Regions from separate parts of the Paraurantiacibacter namhicola genome, predicted to be linked through region 1. Evidence: predicted binding sites of a transcription regulator. Region 1 holds the regulator's gene; each other region holds the start of a gene.
What was found. Region 1 encodes LexA, which represses DNA repair genes until DNA is damaged. Its sites were predicted from a motif close to GTTCCNCNCTTGTTCT; they were not measured.
Positions count from the first base shown of each region.

Region 1 (5,392 bases):
CATTGCGCCGCGCCTCGGCGGACGGCTTCGGCCTGATTGCAGAGATCAAGAAAGCCTCTCCCAGCAAGGGCCTGATCCGCGCGGACTTTCGCCCGCACAAGCACGCGATGGATTATGCCGCAGGCGGCGCGGCCTGCCTCTCCGTCCTGACCGACGCGCCTTATTTCCAGGGTCATGAGGATTACCTGATGGATGCCCGCGCCAGCTGCGAACTGCCGGTGCTGCGCAAGGACTTCATGGTCGATCCCTGGCAGGTGGCCGAAGCCCGCGCCATCGGGGCCGACGCCATCCTGATCATCGTCGCCGCGCTGGAGGATGCGCAGATGGCGGCGATCGAACAGGCTGCCCATGAACGCGGCATGGATGTCCTGGTGGAGGTGCATGACGAGGCGGAGATGGAGCGCGCCCACGTGCTCAAATCCCGGCTGGTCGGCGTGAACAACCGCAATTTGAAGACCTTCACTACGGACCTGGCCACCACGGAACGCCTCGCCCCGCTCGCACCGGAAGGCGCGCTGCTGGTGGGGGAAAGCGGCATCAACACGCACGCCGATTGCCAGCGGCTGGCCCGCGCTGGCGTACGAACCTTCCTGGTGGGCGAAAGCCTGATGCGCGCCGACGATGTCGAGGCCGCGACCCGAACGCTCCTGACTGGAGGATAAGCCTTGCACCTGCACCACGATCCCGCTGCGCCTGCAGCCAGCGAAATTGCCTTCGATGATTTCCTGAAGGTCGACATCCGTATCGGCACCATCGTCGAGGCGGAGGAGTTTCCCGAGGCCCGCAAGCCTGCCTACAGGCTGCTGATCGATTTCGGACCGGGCATCGGCCAGAAGAAGAGCAGCGCGCAGATAGTGGCGAATTATGCGCTGGAAGACCTGCGCGGCCGCAAGGTCGCCGCTGTGGTCAACTTCCCGCCGCGCCAGATTGGCCCGGTGCGATCCGAAGTGCTGACCGTCGGCTTCCCGGATGAGGCGGGCGAGGTCGTGCTGTTTACGCCGGACAAGGACGTGCCGGACGGCGCGCGGCTGTTCTGAAGCGGTTTCCTACCGGCTGCGCAGCGTGCATATCGGCCAGATGATGAAACCCTCGCCCAATGCCTGCCCCTGCCATTTCCAGGCGCTAAACATCCTCGCGGATTTTGCACGCAGGACACTGTAACACCTGTAACACCTTTCAGCTTCAGAGGCCCTTCGATGAACAGACTGACGCATCTCGACGAATCGGGCGCGGCCCGCATGGTCGATGTCGGGGGCAAGACGGCAAACGCCCGCTCCGCCACCGCCGAGGGGCGCATCGCCATGTCGACTGCCACATTGCAGGCCGTGCGCGATGGCAGCGGCCCGAAGGGTGACGTGCTGGCCGCCGCGCGCATCGCGGGCATCATGGCCGCCAAGCGCACGGGCGAGCTGATCCCGCTCTGCCACCCGCTCGCGCTAGAGACGGTCAGCGTGGACTTCGCCTTCGACGAAAGCGCGATCCGCGTCACCGCCCGCGCGGCGCTGACAGGCAAGACAGGCGTGGAGATGGAGGCGCTCGTCGCCGCCAGCGTGGCCCTGCTGACTATCTACGACATGGCCAAGGCCCTGGAGAAAGGCATGGTCATCGAACAGGTCCGCCTGCTGGAGAAGACCGGCGGCAAGAGCGGGGACTGGCACGCGACATGAGCATGCTGTCGCTGGAAGAGGCGCTCGCAAGGCTGCTGGACGGCGTCACGCCTCTGGGCAGCGAGCAGGTTGCGGTGGAGGCGGCGCTGGGCCGCTACCTCGCCGCTCCGCTGCTGGCGCGGCGTACTCAGCCTGCCGCGGACCTCTCCGCCATGGACGGCTATGCCATGGGCGCAGGCGGCCTGGCCGGGCCATGGCGCGTGGTGGGGGAAAGTCGCTGCGGCCATCCCTTCGGCGGCTCGCTGGTGGATGGCGAGGCGGTGCGCATCTCCACCGGCGCGCTGATGCCTTCAGGGGCTGGTGCCGTGCTGTTGCAGGAGAACGCAGCCCGCGATGGCGATGCCCTGTCGCTGAACGGGGAAGGCGAGCCAACGCCGCGCCACATCCGCCGCGAGGGCTTCGACTTCGCCTCGGGCGAGACCGTGCTGGAAGCAGGCACCCGCATTGGCGCGGCCCAGCTCGCGCTCGCCATGTCGGCCGGGCATGGCACGCTGGCGGTTGGCAAACGCCCGTCCGTCGCCGTGATCGACAGCGGGGAGGAACTGGTCAGCGACCCGGAAGCCGCTGGCGAGCATCAGCTCCCCGCCTCGAACGGCGCGATGGTGGAAGCAATGGTGCGCGGCCATGCGAGCGAGGTCAGCCGGCTCGGTCCCGTCAAGGACAGCATGGAGGCGCTGCTGGGCGCGCTCGACCGTGCCGGCGATGCCGATGTCGTCGTGACCAGCGGCGGTGCCTCGGTGGGTGATCACGACCTGGTGAAACCGGCGCTGGAGCGTTTGGGCGCGGAGGTCAACTTCTGGCGCGTAGCGATCCGTCCGGGAAAGCCGCTGATGCTGGCGCGCAAGGGCAAGACGACTGTCGTCGGCCTGCCGGGTAATCCGGTGTCCGCCTATGTCACGGCCGTCCTGTTCGTGATGCCGCTCCTGCGTGCGCTGGGAGGAGCCAGCGATCCCCGAATGCAGACAATGGCGATGCCGCTTGCCGCGCCGATGCCGGAAGGCGGGCCGAGGATGGAGTTCCACCGCGCCGTGCTGGACGAGGCTGGAGCCGCACCTATCGCCGAGCGTGACAGCAGCGCCCTTCGCGCCCTCGCAACGGCGCAGGCGCTCATCATCCGGCCCGCAGGATGCCCTGCATCACGGGCTGGCGACATCGTGCAGGTCTGTTGCCTCGAAAATGGCGGAATCGCTTGACGCACTGATGAATGTTGCTTAATCGTTCCCTGTCCGTTCACCAATCGACCCACTCGGGTTGACGTGTCCGCTGCAAGGAGGCCTTGGCATGCTCACAGCCAAGCAACACGAATTGCTCCAGTTCATCCAGCGCCGCCTGGAAGAATCCGGAATCTCCCCGTCTTTCGAGGAAATGAAGGAAGCGCTGGACCTGAAATCCAAGTCCGGCGTCCACCGCCTGATTTCCGCCCTTGAAGAACGCGGCTTCATTCGCCGCCTGCCGAACCGCGCCCGTGCACTCGAAGTGCTGCGCGAGCCGGAAGATGTGAATGCCGGCGGTCGCAAGACGCCGACCAGCAACGACAATGTCGTCGAGTTCAAGGCTCCGGCGGCGGCTCCGGCTCCCGCCAACGACGTGGTCGAGATCCCTCTGCATGGCCGCATTGCTGCCGGTGCGCCGATCGAGGCCTTCGAAGATCACCAGAGCCTGCCCGTCCCCGCCGCCCTGCTGGGCGCAGGTGAACATTACGCGCTCGAAGTTTCAGGCGATTCGATGATCGAGGCCGGCATCTTCGATGGCGACTTCGCCCTAGTCCGCAAGACCGACACCGCGCGCGATGGCGAAATCGTGGTCGCGCTGGTGCGCGGCGAGGAAGCCACGCTCAAATACCTGCGCCGCGACAGCGGGCAGGTGGTGCTGGACCCCGCGAACGCAAGCTATGAGCCGCAGATCTACAGCCAGAACGAAGTGCAGGTTCAGGGCAAGCTCGCAGGGCTGCTCCGCCGCTACCACTGATCCGGCATTTCGCCGCAGTTTGAGGCTGTGGGCGGCGCAGGACCGGACTTGCTCCGCTGTGCCTAGCGCCGCCCCCGGTCGCCCCACCAGCCATGTTCGCCCTGGCTTTGCGCAACCGTGGTGACCCGCGCATCCTCGCCGTCCAGCACGATGGCGAGGCCGCCACTTTCGGACAGCATACGCATATCCGCCTTCAATACACGCGGCTCGCATGTGCGCGGCAGCCAGCGCTCGGAAATGACGATGTCCGATCGTTCGCAGGCCGCGGCAAGGTCTCGCTCGGCAATCAGTTCACGACTCCGGCTGATCAGGACCTGCCAGGTGCGACCGTCTCGCTCTACGCCGATCACGCAGAAGTCCGGGCTGCACCGCGCACCGGGCCAGTCTGCCAGCGGCACGGCTTCGCCCTGCACGCCCGCAAGCTCCATCAGATTGCCGCGCGCATAGCTTGACCGGCTGTCCCGGAGCACCAGCAGCCGCTCGTCCTCCCCGGTGATACCGACATGCCGCCCGTCGCCTGAAACCAGCAGGTCCGGAACGGGCGTCGCAATCATCATCGCGGTGGCGACTGCCGCGGGCACAAAGCCCAGCAGTCTCGCCCTCCCTCGCCAGAGCGCCAGCCACAATCCTCCCGCCACGAACAGCGCGAAGGCGGCATTGCCCATATGCGGCATCAGCTTGACCGCGCCCGGCTGCGCCGAAACCGTGTGCGCTATGCCCAGCAGCAGGTCGAGCGTCTGCCCTGCAAGCCACCACGCCGGTGCGCCCAGCCCGAACAGGTCCAGGAACAGCGCCAGCGCGATCAGCGGCATGGACAGGAATGTCACCAGCGGGATGGCAACGACATTGGCCAGCGCCCCGTAAACGCCTGCCCGGTGGAAGTGGAACAGGACGATCGGCATCAAGGCTATCTCGATCACCATCCCAGTCACCAGAAGCATGAAAGCGCCCCGCCCCGTCCTCCGCAGCCAACCCTCTTCGCGCGGCCTCAGGAAGGCACGGACGGGCGCGCTGTTGTGCAAGGCGACGATGGCTATCACGGCGGAAAAGCTCATCTGGAAGCTGGGCCCGACCAGCGTCTCCGGCCACAGCAGCAGCACGAAGGCCGCCGCCACGGCTACCATGCGCAGGCTCAGCGGCTCTCGCCCCAGTGCAAGGGCGATAAGCACCAGCACCGCGCCCACGCAGCTTCGCACCGTGGGCACCTGCGCGCCGGTCAGCAGGGTATATCCAATCCCCGCCAGGGCCGCGATCCCGGCGGCCAGCACCGGCAGCCTGACACGCAGGACCAACCAAGGCCAGAGCGCCAGCAACCGGATTGCCAGCATGTAAGCCGCCGCAATCACCGCGCTGACATGCAGTCCGCTGATCGAAAGCAGGTGCGTCAGCCCCGCGTCCCGCATCGCCTCCTCGTCTACCGACGAAATGGCGCCGCGGTCCCCGCTGGCAAAGGCCGCCGCGATGGATCCCGCCGATCCGCCCAGATTGTCCCGGACATGCCCCGACAGGCGCCTTTGCAGGCTGCCGATAAGCGAGCCCCTCTCGGCGCCCTCCAGCACCTCGACCTCGCCCAAAGCGCTGCCGGTGGCGGCATACCCCTGGAACCAGGCGGTGCGCGCAAAATCGTATCCTCCTGGCAGCATGGGCGCTGCTGGCGGCATCAGGCGAGCGCGAAGGCGGACCACTGCGCCTTCCGTCAGGTCTGCCCGGTCGTTCTCCAACGGCACGTTGACCCGCACCTTGATGGCCGAGCCGTC
Region 1 covers NZ_CP016545.1:1,780,539-1,785,930, forward strand. The annotation lists gene trpC (indole-3-glycerol phosphate synthase TrpC) at 1-662, shown strand, start outside; gene A6F65_RS08740 (tRNA-binding protein) at 666-1,037, shown strand; gene moaC (cyclic pyranopterin monophosphate synthase MoaC) at 1,197-1,667, shown strand; gene A6F65_RS08750 (molybdopterin molybdotransferase MoeA) at 1,664-2,860, shown strand; gene lexA (transcriptional repressor LexA) at 2,949-3,635, shown strand; gene A6F65_RS08760 (ComEC/Rec2 family competence protein) at 3,698-5,392, opposite strand, start outside.

Region 2 (5,392 bases), 200 kb from region 1:
CGAGGGCAGAGATCACCAGCACCGCGATCAGCAGGCGATCAAGGCGAAATGCCCCGACCTGCTTGCGGAATCCGGTACGCTTCACTGCCACGCCATGATCTCCCAGACCAGCAGCGCCGCGATCACGATATATGTGAAGCCGATACCAAGACCCAGCTTACGCTGCTGCGCCGGAGCGGTCATCGCCCGCGCCAGCCAGCTGCCCGCCTGGATATAAGCGGCGCCGACCAGCAGGTCTGCAACAAGCGCAACAAGGGCCAGCAAGGCGATCTGCGGCACGACGGACAAGGCCGGATCGATGAATGGCGGGATGATGGCGACCATGTAGATCAGGGACTTGGGGTTGCCGATCGCGATGGCCATCCCGTCGCGCAAGCCATTGCGGGCTGGCGGCGCCACCGGCTCGCCCGGTGCTTCCGGCGCAGCCTCGACGCGCGCCGACTTCATGACTGCCTGCACGCCCATCCACGCAAGGTAGGCAGCGCCGCCGAAGGCCAGCAACCGGAAAGCGAAGGAATAGGTTTGGGCGAGCGCGCCGAGGCCAAGCGCAGCGACCAGCCACCACACGAAGTAGCCCAATTGCATGCCCGCCAGCGCGGTCCATCCTGCGCGCGGCCCGTGGCTGACGGCCTGCCCGGTGACGAACAACATGCTGACGCCGGGCACGATGCTGGTCGTCGCGGTGACCAGGAAGAAAGCAAGCAGGGTCTCGGGCGCGAACATCGACGATGTGTTAGCGGCAAGTATTGCCGAATGCGCCTGCAAATCCCATCAACTCGCCAATTCCTCGAGCCGCTCCTTCACCGCTGCAAGATCGGCCTCGAACAGCGCGGCCTGCTTGTCCGCCGCCTCCCCGTCCAGCCTGAGCAAGTAGGAAGGGTGCGCCGTGATCCACAACTCGCTGCCATCCTCCAGCGGGATACCCTCCCCCCGCGCCCGTGAAATACTGACAGTCTTGCCCAGCACGCCGCGTGCCGCGCTGGCGCCTAGGGCAAGGACGAGCTTGGGACGAACGATCGCGCGCTCGCTCTCGATCCACCATCGACAGGTGTCGATTTCCTTGGCGGTGGGGGACTGGTGGATGCGCCGCTTACCGCGCTGCAAATATTTGAAATGCTTGACCGTATTGGTGACGTAAGCGCGTTTCCGGTCGATGCCCGCCTTCTCCAGATGGCGGTCCAGCAATTGCCCGGCCGGGCCAACGAAGGGGCGGCCCGCGATGTCCTCATGGTCGCCCGGTTGCTCGCCCACGATCATCAGGTCCGCGCCGCGCGGCCCCTCGCCCATGACGGCATGATTTTCGAGCTGGCCGATGGGGCATTTGTGGCAGCCCTCGATAGCCTTGGCGATAGCATCCAGCGTTTCGGGCCGTTCCTCGAAATCCAATTCGCCTGCTGCCACCATCTCGCTCTCTCGCCTTTGCGCGCCTGCCACCAATTCGGGTATCAACGCCGCTTCGGGCATGTTTTTCCAGTACTTGCGCGGCATTTCCTTCGTCATTGCGCCGATCTTTAGCCGGGCGGGATTGAAGATGGAGGCGTAATATTTGCGCCAGAGGTCCTCCGTCGGATCGCCGGACGGCGCATCGCTGCGCTCCGCTGGCGGGCCTTCGCGCATCGTCTCCCCGTCCCAGTGCAGGCAGCCGCGCGGTGTCAGGATGGACCATTTCATATTGGCGAAGCGGCGCTTGAAGAAACCGGCATTGGCACGGACGATGTGATGCTCCGGCTCGAACCAGGCGACGTAGTGATCGCCTTCCTCACCGCCATCTTCGGTCTCGATGCGGCGGAAGCGGACGAAGGCGTGCATCTTGTGGCTGTCGCGGCGGACCGCCTTGTCGAGCAGCTCCAGCTGGCGCACGTCGCGGTCCGCCTTGTCTTCCACCACGCGCAGGTTGGACTGCATGCGCCACAGCAGGCGATACAGCAGGGCGAACCGCTGGGGTTCGGAATGCAGGATTGCATTGCGGGCGAGGCTGACGAAGCGCTTGCTGACACGGACGATGCCGTCTTTCCCATCCGGCAGCGGCCAATCATCCGTCTCTCCCGCCGCGCCGCTGAACAGGTCGCCGCTGCCACCCGGCTCGATCCAGCTGACCTTTTCCGGAGCAATGCCCGCCGCCACCAGCGAACGCGCGCGGGCGCGCCAGAAGTCGAAATCGTCGGGACGTGGCAGGTGGACCGCGATCCCGTCCTGCACCGGATTGATGGAGGCCATGACTATGCCGCGAACAGTTCCAGCTGCTCCGCCTTGGGCGCGAGCAGGCTGCGCAAATCCGCGCGATCGGTCAGCGTGAGCGGCCGCCAGTCCGCCGCGATCAGGAACGGTCGCACCTTGGCGATGGAGACGGTGAGCTTCGCTATATCATCGAGCCGCAGGGTCCGGTGACGACGGCTCGCAATGATGCGGTTCACCGCGGTCACGCCGAGACCCGGGACGCGCAGCAATTCCTCGCGGCTTGCGCGGTTCACGTCGAGCGGAAAACGCTCGCGAAATTTCAGCGCCCACGCCAGCTTGGGGTCGATGTCCAGCGGAAGGTTCCCGTCGGCCTCCGTCGCCTGCATCACCTCGCCGGGCGCATATCCGTAGAACCGCATCAGCCAGTCCGACTGGTAAAGCCGGTGCTCGCGGATCAGCGGCGGGCGTTTCAGCGGCAGTACGGCGCTGGCGTCCGGGATCGGAGAGAAGGCGCTGTAATAGACGCGGCGCAGGCGGAAATTGTCATACAGGCGGCTGGCCTTGCCCACGATATCCGCATCGGTCGCGCTATCCGCCCCGACGATCATCTGCGTCGACTGGCCGGCAGGGGCAAAGCGCGGCGCGTGGCGGAAGCGCTTCTTCGCGTCCTTCATCTCCACGATGTCCGACTTCGTCTTGCCCATCGCGGTTTCGATCTGCCGCGCATCCTTGTCCGGTGCGAGGCGGGTAAGTCCGCTATCGGTCGGCAGCTCCACATTGATGGAAACGCGGTCCGCATAGAGCCCCGCCTGGTGCACCAGTTCCGGATCGGCTTCGGGGATGGTCTTGAGGTGGATATACCCGCGAAAATCGTGGTCCTCGCGCAAGATGCGCGCGGCCTCCACCATCTGCTCCATCGTGAAATTGGAGCTCTTGATGATGCCGGAGGACAGGAACAGCCCTTCGATATAATTGCGGCGATAGAAGCTGAGGGTAAGGTCCGCGATCTCCTGAGCCGTAAAGCGCGCGCGGCGCACATTCGAGCTCTTGCGGTTCACGCAGTAATGGCAATCGAAGATGCAGTGATTGGTCATCAGGATCTTCAGCAGGCTGATGCAGCGCCCGTCCGGCGCATAGGCGTGGCAGATGCCCATGCCCTCTGTCGAACCGATGCCCTTCCCGCCCAGCGAGTTCTTCTTCGCCGTCCCGGAAGACGCGCAGGACGCGTCATACTTCGCCGCATCGGCGAGGATTCCCAGCTTTTCGATTGTCGATAGCGCGCCCATCTGTTCCTTATATGTTCCAATGCACTTTAGTGCAAGAGCAACCGGGTCGGGAACCCGACACAAAAGTGTCCGTTTATCTCGCGCGGACCGGGCCCCTCTGGCGAGTTTCTCTCGTGATGTCGGACGCATTGCATGGCGTTTGCCCCATGCAAGAAATCAATCCGGGCCCGTCACGCGCGAGCCCTGCAACGGGAACTCATTATGAAATTCACTCTTCCGCTGGCACTCGTCGCCCTCATGACCGCACCTGCCGTGGCGAAGGACAAGGACTGGACCTTCGGCGACGGCGAAATGCCCGAGCGCTGGTCCGCCCTCAACAGCGACTACGCCCTGTGCGATGCCGGCCTGATGCAGTCGCCGATCGATCTCGGCCATCACAAGGCCCACGGCCAGATCGAAGTGCAGACCAATTACGGCACGACTGGCAGCACGCTGGCAGTCGCCCAAGAGAAGGTGCAGCTCGATTTCCCGGCCGGCATGATGATGATGTCGGGCGGCAAGACGTTCAACCTGATCCAGGTGCACTTCCACACGCCGGCAGAGCACGCCATCAGCGGCGAGCGTCACCCGCTTGTCGCCCACTTCGTCCACGCGACGGATGAAGGCGAGCTGGGCGTGCTGGGCGTGATGTTCGTGCCGGGCGATGCAAACCCCGGTCTCGATGCGCTGATGGGTTCGATGGACGAAGGCAATGGCGCAGCAGTCACGGTGGACGCATCGCAGATGATCCCCGAAGACCTGACGGTCTATCGCTACATGGGCTCCCTCACCACGCCGCCTTGCAGCGAAGGTGTGAACTGGCACGTCGCCAAGGCGACCATGACGGCGAGCCCCGAGCAGATCGCGGCGCTGACTGAAGCGCTCGGCCCGACGGCCCGCTCGCTGCAGCCGCTCGGCAACCGCCTGCTGGTTGCGCCGGGTCACTGATAACTGACCAACCAAATCGAAGGAGGCGCGTCGGTCACCGGCGCGCCTTTTTCTTTGTCTGGCAGAGGCCCCCGGGTGCCGAAGGATGGAACCGCTGGCGCGCCTGCTTCGTTGGTCAGGCAAAGGAGATACCGATGAGCAATACCGACGAACTAAAGACGAAATTCTGGAAATCGCTGGCCGACAGCCCTTTCCTGTTCCTGGAGCGCAGTGACGAGAGCGGCACCGCCGTTCCCATGAGTGCGCAGCTGGACAAGGACGCCGACAGCGCGATCTGGTTCTTCACGCACACCAAGAGCGCCTTTGCCAAGCTCGGCCCGGCAACGGCCACCTTCCAGGGTAAGGGTCACGAGATGTATGCCCGCTTCAACGGCAATCTCGTGAAGGAAACCAGCCAGGAGCGGTTCGACCAGTTCTGGAATAACTTCGTGGAAGCCTGGTATGAAGGCGGGAAGGACGATCCCGACATCCTGTTCCTGCGTATGGACCTTGGCACTGCCGAGATCTGGGACGCCGACATCGGCCTGCTGAATGTCGCGAAGATGGCGCTGGGCAAGTATGTCCAGCCCGAGCAGGAAGAACAGCACGTCAAGGAAGCCGCGCTGTAAATTCCGCCAACCGTAATTGAAAAGGGCCGCCCCGGTTGATGCCAGGGCGGCCCTTTTTTGTGAGTTCTCCCGACCCGACTAGTCGAGGATGGACGGGAACAGGCCAGTCACCAGGATGATGGCCACCGCCAGCGGGCACAGCCACGCCAGCAGAAAGCGCCAGATGGTGAACATGATCGGCGAAAGGCCGGTCGTGCTTTCCAGCAGGCGGCGATCCGCGCGCCAGCCCACGAAGATGGACACGAACAGCGCGCCCAGCGGCAGCATCACCTTGCCGGTGAAGCCGTCCACCGTGTCCAGGATGTCGGTCTCTGCGAACAGCGACCAGAAGCCGAGCGGGCGCACATCCGACCACACATTGTAGCCCAGCAGACAGGCGATCCCGATCAGGAA
Region 2 covers NZ_CP016545.1:1,583,538-1,588,929, reverse strand. The annotation lists gene A6F65_RS07755 (extensin-like domain-containing protein) at 1-91, opposite strand, end outside; gene A6F65_RS07750 (LysE family translocator) at 82-723, opposite strand; gene A6F65_RS07745 (UdgX family uracil-DNA binding protein) at 772-2,217, opposite strand; gene A6F65_RS07740 (putative DNA modification/repair radical SAM protein) at 2,220-3,464, opposite strand; gene A6F65_RS07735 (carbonic anhydrase) at 3,666-4,391, shown strand; gene A6F65_RS07730 (pyridoxamine 5'-phosphate oxidase family protein) at 4,526-4,999, shown strand; gene A6F65_RS07725 (sodium-dependent transporter) at 5,078-5,392, opposite strand, start outside.
Region 2: the regulator LexA is predicted to act here: its motif matches at 3,467-3,482, upstream of A6F65_RS07740 (putative DNA modification/repair radical SAM protein).

Region 3 (5,392 bases), 380 kb from region 1:
TTGAAGGCGGTTTCGCCGGGCAGCTCTTCGCCCTGCGCCATATCGGACGTTTCGTCGTCCAGCAGTCGCAGGCCCTTTTCCAGCGTCTGGCGGAACCGGGTTTCCTCGCGCTCGAGGACTTCCTCGACCAGCGCCTGTGCGCGGCCAAGCTCCGGATATGCGCCGCCCATTTCCTGCACAAGCGAAGGCACGAGCCGGTGCATCAGAGGGTCCTTGGCGCCCAGCAGATGCGCATGGCGCATCGCACGGCGCATGATCCGGCGCAGAACATAGCCGCGCCCTTCGTTGGAAGGCAGGACGCCGTCCGCAATCAGGAAGCTGGTGGAACGCAGATGGTCCGCGATGATGCGGTGGCTGGCCAGCGCGTCACCGTGCGCCTTCGCGCCAGACATGTCCTCGCTCGCTTCGACGAGGTTTGCGAATGTGTCCGTGTCAAAGACATTGCGCACGCCCTGCATGACGCTGGAAATCCGCTCCAGCCCCATGCCGGTGTCGATGCTGGGGCGCGGCAGGTCTCCGACGACCGTGTCATTCTCCTGCACATGCTGCATGAACACGAGGTTCCAGATCTCGACAAAGCGATCGCCGTCTTCATCGGGCGATCCCGGGGGGCCGCCGGGCACGTCTTCGCCATAGTCCCAGAAGATTTCCGAGGACGGGCCGCAGGGTCCGTCGGCCCCCATGGCCCAGAAATTGTCCTTCGTGGCTATGCGGATGATGCGGTCTTCCGGCAGGCCGGCGATCTTGCGCCAAAGGTCGAACGCCTCGTCGTCGGTGTGGTAAACCGTGACCGTGAGCCGGTTCTTGTCGAGGCCGTATTCGCCCGTGACCAGGTTCCACGCCAGTTCGATGGCGCGTTCCTTGAAATAGTCGCCGAAGCTGAAATTGCCGAGCATCTCGAACAACGTCAGGTGGCGCGCGGTATAGCCGACATTGTCGAGGTCATTGTGCTTACCACCGGCGCGTACGCATTTCTGGCTGCTGGCGGCGCGCGGCGCGGGCGGGGTCTCAAGCCCGGTGAACACGTTCTTGAACGGCACCATGCCCGCATTGACGAACATGAGGCTGGGATCGTTATACGGCACGAGCGGTGCGCTCGGCACGACGGCATGGTCGGCATCCCCGAAGTAGTCGAGGAAGGTGCGGCGAATATCGTTGGTCGAATGCATGGTGGGAGCGAATTAGGCGGCGCGGGGGCGCGCTGCAAGCTGCTTCACGCCTGCTTGCGTGCCTTCACGATCCATGCCGCAGCGCGCGCCGCAACGATGCCGCCATGAAGGTGGCGCTCCGCAAAGGCACGGATGCCGGTTTCGATGCGGGATCGCTCTTCCGGCGAGGCTTCGGCCATGACCGATGCGGCGGGGCCGATGCGGCGGAAATAGGCGAGCGCGTCTTCCACCGGGTCGGGACCTGCGCCTGCCACCATTGCGAAATCGTGCGGGACGAGTTCGATCTCTGTCCAACCGGCGTCTGCGAGGATGTCCTGGACCAGATTAGCGTCGGAGAAGCCGAATGGGCCGGGCTGGTAGGTCATCGGTTGTTCCGGAGTCGGCGAAGCGCCGACGATGGCGTCGATCTCCGTGAAGAAGGGGCACTGGCTGCGCGAACGGAAGCAGGAGAAGACGAGCGAGGCGCCGGGCGCTGCGATGTTGGCGAGGTGGCGGAAGGCGGCGACCGGATCATCGAAGAACATGACGCCGTGGCGGGAGACCATCAGGTCGGGGGCGGAGGCCGCGGGCTGCCATGTCGCGGCATCGGTGCATTCGAAGCTGGCATTGGGCATGTTCGCGCCGCGTGTGCGGGCAGCCTCGATCAACGCTTCCGAGATGTCGATACCGTGGACCGACGCGGCGCTTCGTTCGCGGCCGATGGCGAGGGACAGCTCGCCCGCGCCGCAGCCGATGTCCAGCACGCGGGAGCCTGCGCGTTGGCGGATGTCCGCCAGCAGGCGCGGGGTGAGTTCGCCGAAGGCCCGGTCCGTCCGCCGCCATTCGCTGGCCCAGCTGCTGCCGACGCGGCCTTCCCATTCGCTCTTGCCTGTCATGCCATGTCCGTACTGCGGCAAATCGAGACTGCAACACCAAACGAAGGAGGCCGGCGCGCATCCCGCAGGATGTGCCGCGCCGGCCCCGGTTCGGTAAGGTGTGACAGGTGTTACACTGTCCAGGGGCGAATAACCGCCACCACCCTCTTGAGGATCAGTCTTCGGGGTTCGCGTCCGGCCCCGTCATCATCTCCTCGGCCACCTCGTCGGTTTTGCCGCGGATCGCAGCCTCCAACTTGGCGCACATTTCGGGATTCTCTTTCAGGAAGGTCTTGGCGTTCTCGCGGCCCTGGCCGATGCGGACGCTGTCATAGCTGAACCAGGAACCGGACTTCTCCACCAGGCCGGCCTTCACGCCGAGGTCGAGGATCTCGCCGATCTTGGAAATGCCTTCCCCGTACATGATGTCGAATTCGACCTGCTTGAACGGCGGGGCGACCTTGTTCTTCACCACCTTCACGCGGGTGGAGTTGCCGATCACCTCGTCACGGTCCTTGATCTGGCCGGTGCGGCGGATGTCGAGGCGGACAGACGCGTAGAACTTCAGCGCGTTGCCGCCCGTCGTGGTTTCCGGATTGCCGTACATCACGCCGATCTTCATGCGCAGCTGGTTGATGAAGATCACCATGCACTTGGAACGGTTGATGGAGCCGGTCAGCTTGCGCAGGCTCTGCGACATGAGGCGGGCCTGCAGGCCGACGTGGCTGTCACCCATCTCGCCTTCGATTTCGGCGCGCGGGACCAGGGCGGCGACGGAGTCGACCACCAGCACGTCGATCGCGTTGGAGCGAACCAGCGTATCGACGATTTCCAGCGCCTGCTCACCCGTGTCGGGCTGCGAGATGATCAGCTCGTCGATATCGACGCCCAGCTTGCGGGCATAGACCGGGTCCAGCGCGTGTTCCGCATCGACGAAGGCAACCGTGCCGCCGCCCTTCTGCGCTTCTGCCAGCACGTGCAGCGCCAGCGTGGTCTTGCCCGAGCTTTCCGGCCCGTACACCTCGATGACGCGGCCCTTGGGCAGGCCGCCAATGCCAAGGGCGATATCCAGGCCGAGCGAACCGGTGGAAATCGATTCCACGTTCATCGCTTCCTTGCTGCCCAGCTTCATGGCCGATCCCTTGCCAAAGGCACGGTCGATCTGCGCGAGTGCGGCGTCCAGCGCCTTCTGACGGTCCACGTTATTTTCCTTTTCGACGAGCTTCAGATTTGCACTTGCCATCGCATGGCCTCCGTCAGGTTTCTAGGGTCGTTACAAACTCTTCAACGGAAACCCGTGTACCGCCTTTGTTCCACGAGAACAAGGGGAGAACGAAAGTTTTTTCTAACAAGCGTCGAACGGCGGACTTTTGCGCCCGGCCACGCGCAGCCTGTCAGTCGATGACGGAGGGCCTTGTACGCCAGTCCAGGGTCCGCGTGCCATTGGCCGGCACGTCCAGCTCGTAGACGATGAAGCCGTCCTTCACCCGCGTGCCGCGCAGGCCGCGCACATCCCACTGGCCGGACCATGCGAGCTGCACGCGCACGCGCACAGGCTGCGGATTGGCATTGCGGAGTGTCAGGCGTTTCTTCGCCCATTTCTTCGGCTTGCGATGGTCATGCGGGCGCGTGGCGGTGCACTGACCGGATACCTGCGTACTGGAGCCTGCCAAAATCTCCACATCCTGCCCGGTGGCGTAATCGCGGACACGGTCGCTCCCTACCAGAAGGTCGCCATAGGAGGTCGATTCGTAGATCAGTACTTCGCCATCGGGCAGCGAGGCGCCAAGGCCCAGCCGCTCCACATTCTCGACCTCGATCCGGCGGTCGGCAAAGGTGAAGCCGCGGCTGTCATCCTCCGGCAGGCAATCGAGCTGGTACATCAGCGTGCCGGACACGGCGTCCTTGTCCAGGAACAGCACCTGCTTGCTGGACTGCGCAGCGACGGTGACGGGTTCGGGCACACGGTAAAGCTTCAGGTCGCCGAGGTCCTCTTCCGATGCGACCATCTTCGCGCCGGTCACGATGACTTCATTGTCCGCCGCATTGCGCGCGACAGGGATCATTGCCGGTGCGGGCGGCGGCGGAGGTGGCGGAGGTGGAGGAACACCGGCATATCCCGCGCGGTATCGCCGGTCATACTGCGCATAGGGACTGCCCGCCGCAGTATTGCCGATGGGATAGCATGTCAGCTGCAGTGGCGGCGCGGTGGGCGGTTCGGCCAGGTCCTCGTAATCGCTTTCCACATTCAGCGTGCCCGCCACGGCCATCAGCTGCGCGTCCGGGAAGCTCTGCCCGTTATCGTTCACGATTGTCAGCCAGCTGAGCAGCTTGAACGGCAATTCGCTGCCCTGCCCGCCTTCCGGCACGGTCAGGACATAGCTGGCCTCCCAGTCGAAGCCCCATGCGAGATAGGTCAGCTGGACGGTGTAAGTCCCGCCTTCGGGCGACATCGTGTCGACGGAGAACACCGGCTGCGGGACGAGGCCCTGCGGCAATTGGTCGAACACCAGCTTCTCCGGCACGCCGGAACAGCGCACGGCCTCAAAGCCTTCGTCCATCTGCAGGACGATGCCGCCATTGGCCTGCGTGCGGATGATTGCGGAGCTGGCCACCTGCTCCCCCGTGGCGGGATTGGTGCGGGTGATGCGCACGCGGTTGCCCAGCGTCCCGTCGACCAGGGATGCGGGGCTGAGAAGGTTGGCGTCCTGGTTCTGCTCTATCGTGCCGCCCGGCAGGCCGGTGACGATGGCGGTGACGGCCACCATGCCTTCCGCCACGCCCACGAAACGCAATTGCGAGCGGCCTGGCGGCAGCGTGACCTGCCGGGTCTCGGTGATCATGGCGAAGCCTTGCGGCCATTCGCGGTCCATCGCATCGCCCTCGCCGCGCGCGGGGTCGCGATAGACCGTCACCGCAATGTCGCCCGGCTCGCCTGCCGTCACCTGCACGCGATCCTGCGCGGCGGCGGGAGCGGCCAGCCAGCCAGCCGCCAGCAGCGGTATCAATGCATGACGCAGGAGGCGCATCGGCCGCGGCCTCAATACTTGGTTTCGTACGTGACCTCGACCACCCGCTTGCCATTGGCAGGCACGGTGACGGTGTAGCGGCGCCGGTCGAGATCGAGCTGCTCGCCCGCCACATCCTCAGACACGACGCGGAAGTCACGGCTCCACCACCCGCGATCCAGCCCGGCCTGCGTCAGCTGCACGTCGGTCGGCACCGGCTTCGCATTGGTGAAGGTGTAACGCATGGTGGTACGATAATAATCGATCTCGCGCTCCACTTCGATCGTGCTCACCTCACCATCCTTGATGACGCGGTAGCGGGCGCTGCGCTCGAACTCGCCCCTGCTGATCTTGTCGCGGC
Region 3 covers NZ_CP016545.1:1,403,079-1,408,470, reverse strand. The annotation lists gene alaS (alanine--tRNA ligase) at 1-1,169, opposite strand, end outside; gene A6F65_RS06835 (class I SAM-dependent methyltransferase) at 1,214-2,044, opposite strand; gene recA (recombinase RecA) at 2,199-3,266, opposite strand; gene A6F65_RS06825 (DUF4139 domain-containing protein) at 3,418-5,052, opposite strand; gene A6F65_RS06820 (DUF4139 domain-containing protein) at 5,064-5,392, opposite strand, start outside.
Region 3: the regulator LexA is predicted to act here: its motif matches at 3,342-3,357, upstream of recA (recombinase RecA).

Region 4 (5,392 bases), 410 kb from region 1:
CGCACGATTGCACATTCATCAACATGTCCGCGTACGCCCAGTGAGAACCGGGGCGCAACTAAGTCAACAACGTCTGTGGCTACCAAGGGCACTGATTTTGTTTCGCAGCCTGCCCACATAACCGGCCCACAATGCATTTGCGAAGCTTCGGGTTCTGCTGCTTGTCAACAGGAACCAGTTTCACTCGGCGCGCCCCTCTCGCTACCGCTCCAACATCGGCTTGAGATACCGCCCAGTATAACTCCCGCTCACCCCGGCAACCGCCTCCGGAGTTCCCTCAGCAACAATCTCCCCGCCCCGCACACCGCCATCCGGCCCAAGGTCCAGGATCCAGTCAGCCGTCTTGATCACATCCAGATTGTGCTCGATCACCACCACGCTGTTCCCCTGGTCCACCAGCCGGTGCAGCACTTCGAGCAGCTTGCGCACGTCCTCGAAATGCAAGCCGGTGGTCGGCTCGTCCAGGATATACAGCGTCTGGCCGGTGCTGCGCTTGCTGAGTTCCTTGGCGAGCTTCACGCGCTGCGCCTCCCCGCCAGATAGCGTGGTGGCCTGCTGGCCGACCTTCACGTAGCCGAGCCCAACCTCGTTCAGCATGTGCATCTTGTCGCGGATGGGGGGGACGGCCTTGAAGAAGCCTTCCGCATCCTCGATCGTCATGTCCAGCACGTCGGCGATGGAGTGGCCCTTGAACTTCACCTCCAGCGTTTCGCGGTTGTAGCGTTTGCCGCCGCATTCCTCGCAGGTGACGTAGACGTCGGGCAGGAAGTGCATCTCGATCTTGATCAGGCCGTCGCCCTGGCACGCCTCGCAGCGGCCGCCCTTGACGTTGAAGCTGAAGCGGCCGGGCTTGTAACCGCGCGCCTGAGCTTCGGGCAGGCCCGCGAACCAGTCGCGGATCTGGGTGAAGGCGCCGGTGTAGGTGGCGGGGTTGCTGCGCGGCGTGCGGCCGATGGGCGACTGGTCGATCTCGATCACCTTGTCGCAATATTCGAGGCCGGTGACCTTGTCGTGCGCGCCCGCCACCACGCGGGCGTTGTTGAGCGTGCGCGCGGCGGAGGCGTAGAGCGTGTCGATGGTGAAGCTCGACTTGCCCGAGCCGGAGACGCCGGTGATGCAGGTGAAGGTGCCAAGCGGGATGCTGGCGGTCACGTCCTGCAGATTGTTCGCCCGCGCGCCGTGGACGGTGAGCTTGTGCCCGTTGCCCTTGCGGCGCTTGGCCGGGACGGCGATCTCGCGGCGGCCGGTGAGGTAGTCGGCGGTGAGCGACTTCTTGCTGCGCAGCACCTGTTTCAGCGTGCCCTGCGCCACCACCTCGCCCCCGCGCACGCCCGCGCCGGGCCCAAGGTCGACCACATGGTCCGCCTGGCGGATGGCATCCTCGTCATGCTCCACCACGATCACGGTGTTGCCGAGGTCGCGCAGGCGTTTCAGCGTTTCCAGCAGCCGGTCGTTGTCGCGTTGGTGGAGGCCGATGCTGGGCTCGTCGAGCACGTAGAGCACGCCGGAAAGCCCGCTGCCGATCTGGCTGGCGAGGCGGATGCGCTGGCTCTCCCCGCCGCTCAGCGTGCCGGAGGTGCGGTCGAGCTCCAGGTAGTCGAGGCCGACATTGTCGAGGAAGCCCAGCCGCTCGTTGATTTCCTTCAGGATGGCCTTGGCGATCTGCTGCTGCTGGTCGCCCAGCTTGGCATCGAGCGCGAGGAACCAGTCCTTCGCCGCCGCGACGCTCATCTGCGTGGGCGTGGCGATGTCCGTGCCGGCGACCTTCACCGCCAGCGCCTTTTCATTGAGGCGCTTGCCGCCGCAGGTTTCGCAGGGCTGCGCGGTCTGGAACTTGGCAAGCTCCTCGCGCATCCAGGTGCTTTCGGTTTGCAGCATGCGGCGGTTGAGGTTGCCGATGACGCCCTCGAACGGCTTGTTGACCGTATATTGCTTGCGCCCGTCCTTGAAGGTGAGCGGCACGCGCTTACCCTTCGTGCCGTGGAGGATCACGTCGCGGTGTTCCTGCGACAGCTCCTGCCAAGGGGTGGTGAGGTCGAAAGCGTATTCCTTCGCCAGGCTGCCGAGCACCTGCATGTAATAGGGGCTCGGCGGGTTGCTCTTCGCCCAGGGCACGACTGCGCCCTTCTTCAGCGTCAGCGCCTCGTTCGGGACGACCAGCTGCGGGTCGAACAGCTGCTTTTCGCCAATGCCATCGCAGGTGGAGCAGGCACCTTGGGGGGCGTTGAAGGAGAACAGGCGCGGCTCGATCTCCTCGATGGTGAAGCCGCTCACCGGACAGGCGAATTTTTCGGAGAAGACGATGCGGTTGGCGGGCAGGCCTGCGCCCTTCATCTTGCCCCCGTCCTGAGTCCCAGCGGAGGCTGGGACCTCCTGCAAGCCTGGCGCGCCTCCGAGGGAGGTCCCAGCCTGCGCTGGGACTCGGTCAAGGTCCGCCAGGTCCACATAGGCCAGCCCCTCGGCCAGCTTCAGCGCGGTCTCGAAACTGTCGGCGAGGCGTGTTTCCAGCCCCTTCTTCACCGCCAGCCGGTCCACCACCACCTCGATATCGTGCTTGAACTTCTTGTCGAGCGCGGGGGCTTCCTCGATCGGATACATCTCGCCGTCCACGCGCACGCGGGTGAAGCCCGCCTTCTGCCATTCGGCCAGCTCGCGCCGGTATTCGCCCTTGCGCCCGCGCACCACCGGGGCGAGCAGGTAGAGCCGCGTGCCTTCGGGCAGTTCCATCACCCGGTCGACCATGTTGGACACGGTCTGCGCCTCGATCGGCTCCCCCGTGGCGGGCGAATAGGGAATGCCCACCCGCGCCCACAGCAGGCGCATGTAATCGTAAATCTCGGTCACCGTCGCCACGGTGGAGCGCGGATTGCGGCTGGTGGTCTTCTGCTCGATGGAGATGGCGGGAGAAAGCCCGTCGATATGCTCGACATCGGGCTTCTGCATCATCTCCAGGAACTGGCGCGCATAGGCCGACAGGCTCTCGACATAGCGCCGCTGCCCCTCGGCATAGATCGTGTCGAAAGCGAGCGAGGACTTGCCGCTGCCCGAAAGGCCGGTGATGACGATCAGCGCATCGCGCGGCAGATCGATATCGATACCCTTGAGGTTATGCTCGCGCGCCCCGCGGACGGAGATTTTGGTAAGTGCCATAAGTGGGCCGTGTTCCGGTTTCGTTCGCTGCTGTCAAGACGGCACACGCCGCCCCCCGGGCCAGCCGCCGCGCAGCCCTGCCCAATGAGCGAACAAGGTGGGGACCCGGTTCCGCCTTTGCCAGAGGGGGCCAGCGCGATTGCGCTTGGCAAGCGGCGGGAGATTGGCGAAGGATGGGGGTGAGAGAATTCGCAGGGGGAGCGGTCGCACGTGGATATTGCCGGTTATCTGGAAGAAATCAGCCGGATCCATGCAAGCGGCGATGCGACGGAGCACAGCTATCGTGCGCCACTCCAGCGCCTGTTCGAAAGTATCGACGAGACCGCCAGCGTCATCAACGAGCCCAAGCGCAGCGAAGGCGGCATGCCGGACTTCCTGTTTCACCGCGACGGCGTGGCGTTCGGGTGGGCGGAAGCGAAGGACCTGCCAAAGGATGTGGTGAAGCTGAAGGGCTACAGCGTCGAACAGCGCAAGCGTTACGAAGCGGCCTATCACAACCTCATCTACACAAACGGCGTCGATTTCGAGTTCATCCGTGAAGGCGAGGTGATCCACCACACATCCATTGCCGACTTTATGGGCGACCTGGGCGGATTGCAGCCGCTGCCGGAAAAGTTCGAAGAACTTGAGCGATACCTGCGTCTATTTGTCGAAGAACAGCCTATCAGCATCCGCAGTGCAAAGCGGCTTGCGGAGATGATGGCGAACAAGGCAGCGATCATCAAAGGCGAAGTCGATATCGCGCTGAAGGATGATCCGGAATTCCAGACGACGCTGGGCCGCCAATTCAAAGTGTTCAAACAGAACCTGCTGCCCAACCTCACGCCGGAAGAATTCGCCGATCTCTACGCGGAAACGATTACCTACGGCATGTTCGCAGCACGCCTGCACGATACCGAGACGCCGGAGAACTTTAGCCGCGACGAGGCCTTGAAGCTCCTTCCCAAATCGAACCCATTTCTTCGCGGCCTGTTTCAAACAATCGTTGGCTTCGATTTGCCAGAGTGGCTGATTTACGCGGTGGAAGACCTAGTGAACGTCCTCCGCGCCAGTCGCCCGCATGACCTGTTCGAGGATTTCGGCAAGTTCACGGCGCGCAATGACCCCTTCATCCATTTCTACGAGACGTTCCTGGCGGAGTATAACCCGAAGAAGCGTAAGGCGCGCGGGGTCTGGTACACGCCCGAACCGGTGGTCGATTTCATCGTGCGTGCGGTGGACGATGTGCTGAAGACCGAATTCGATATTCCCGACGGGCTGGCCGATACAAAGAAAGTAACCGTTGATTGGGACACAGGACAGGATGATCCCAAAACCGGCAAGCCGCGCACGATCAAGCGCGAGGTTCACCGGGTGCAAATCCTCGATCCTGCAACGGGCACTGGCACCTTCCTTGCCAAGACCGTGCAGACCATTGCCGATCGGGTGAAGTCGCGCGCGCCGGGCGCATGGTCCAACTATGTCGAGCGCGACCTGCTGCCGCGCCTGCATGGTTTCGAACTGCTGATGGCCAGCTATGCAATGTGTCACATGAAGCTGGATATGCAACTCACCGAAAGCGGCTATGTGCCCAATACTGGCAAGCCGCCGGAAGACTGGCCCACCGGCAAGCAATGGCCCCCGCGCCTTTCCGTCTGGCTGACCAACGCGCTGGAACCCGCCGAGCGCGAGGTGAAAGACCTCTTCGCGCTACAGGCGCTGGCCGACGAAGCGCGCGGCGCGGGCGATGTGAAACGGCAGACGCCGATCATGTGCGTGATCGGGAATCCGCCGTATTCGGGTGTTTCGCAGAACATGGAGAGTGAATTCAGCAACCGTCTTATTGAGGACTATAAGTACGTCGATGGTAAGCACTTTGGTGAACGCCGACATTGGCTACTCGATGACTACGTGAAATTCATTCGCACATCGGAGAAAGTGATTGCCGATAATGGGCAAGGCGTACTTGCTTTCATTTCGAACAACGGTTTTTTGTCCAACCCCACCTTCCGCGGGATGCGTTGGCACCTCCTTTCAACCTTCGATGCGATCCATGTAATTGACCTACATGGAAATTCGAACAAGCGTGAGCGAACTCCGACCGGCAGCCCCGACAAAAATGTTTTCGACATAAAGCAAGGGGTGTCGATCATTATCGCGATCAAGAAACGCGATGCGAGCATCGAGCCTAGGAAGACATCGGTCTATCATCGGGACTTCTGGGGGACTCGGCTTGCGAAAGATAAGGTTCTGCGATCAGGCC
Region 4 covers NZ_CP016545.1:1,368,127-1,373,518, reverse strand. The annotation lists gene uvrA (excinuclease ABC subunit UvrA) at 202-3,150, opposite strand; gene A6F65_RS06685 (type ISP restriction/modification enzyme) at 3,361-5,392, shown strand, end outside.
Region 4: the regulator LexA is predicted to act here: its motif matches at 3,240-3,255, upstream of uvrA (excinuclease ABC subunit UvrA).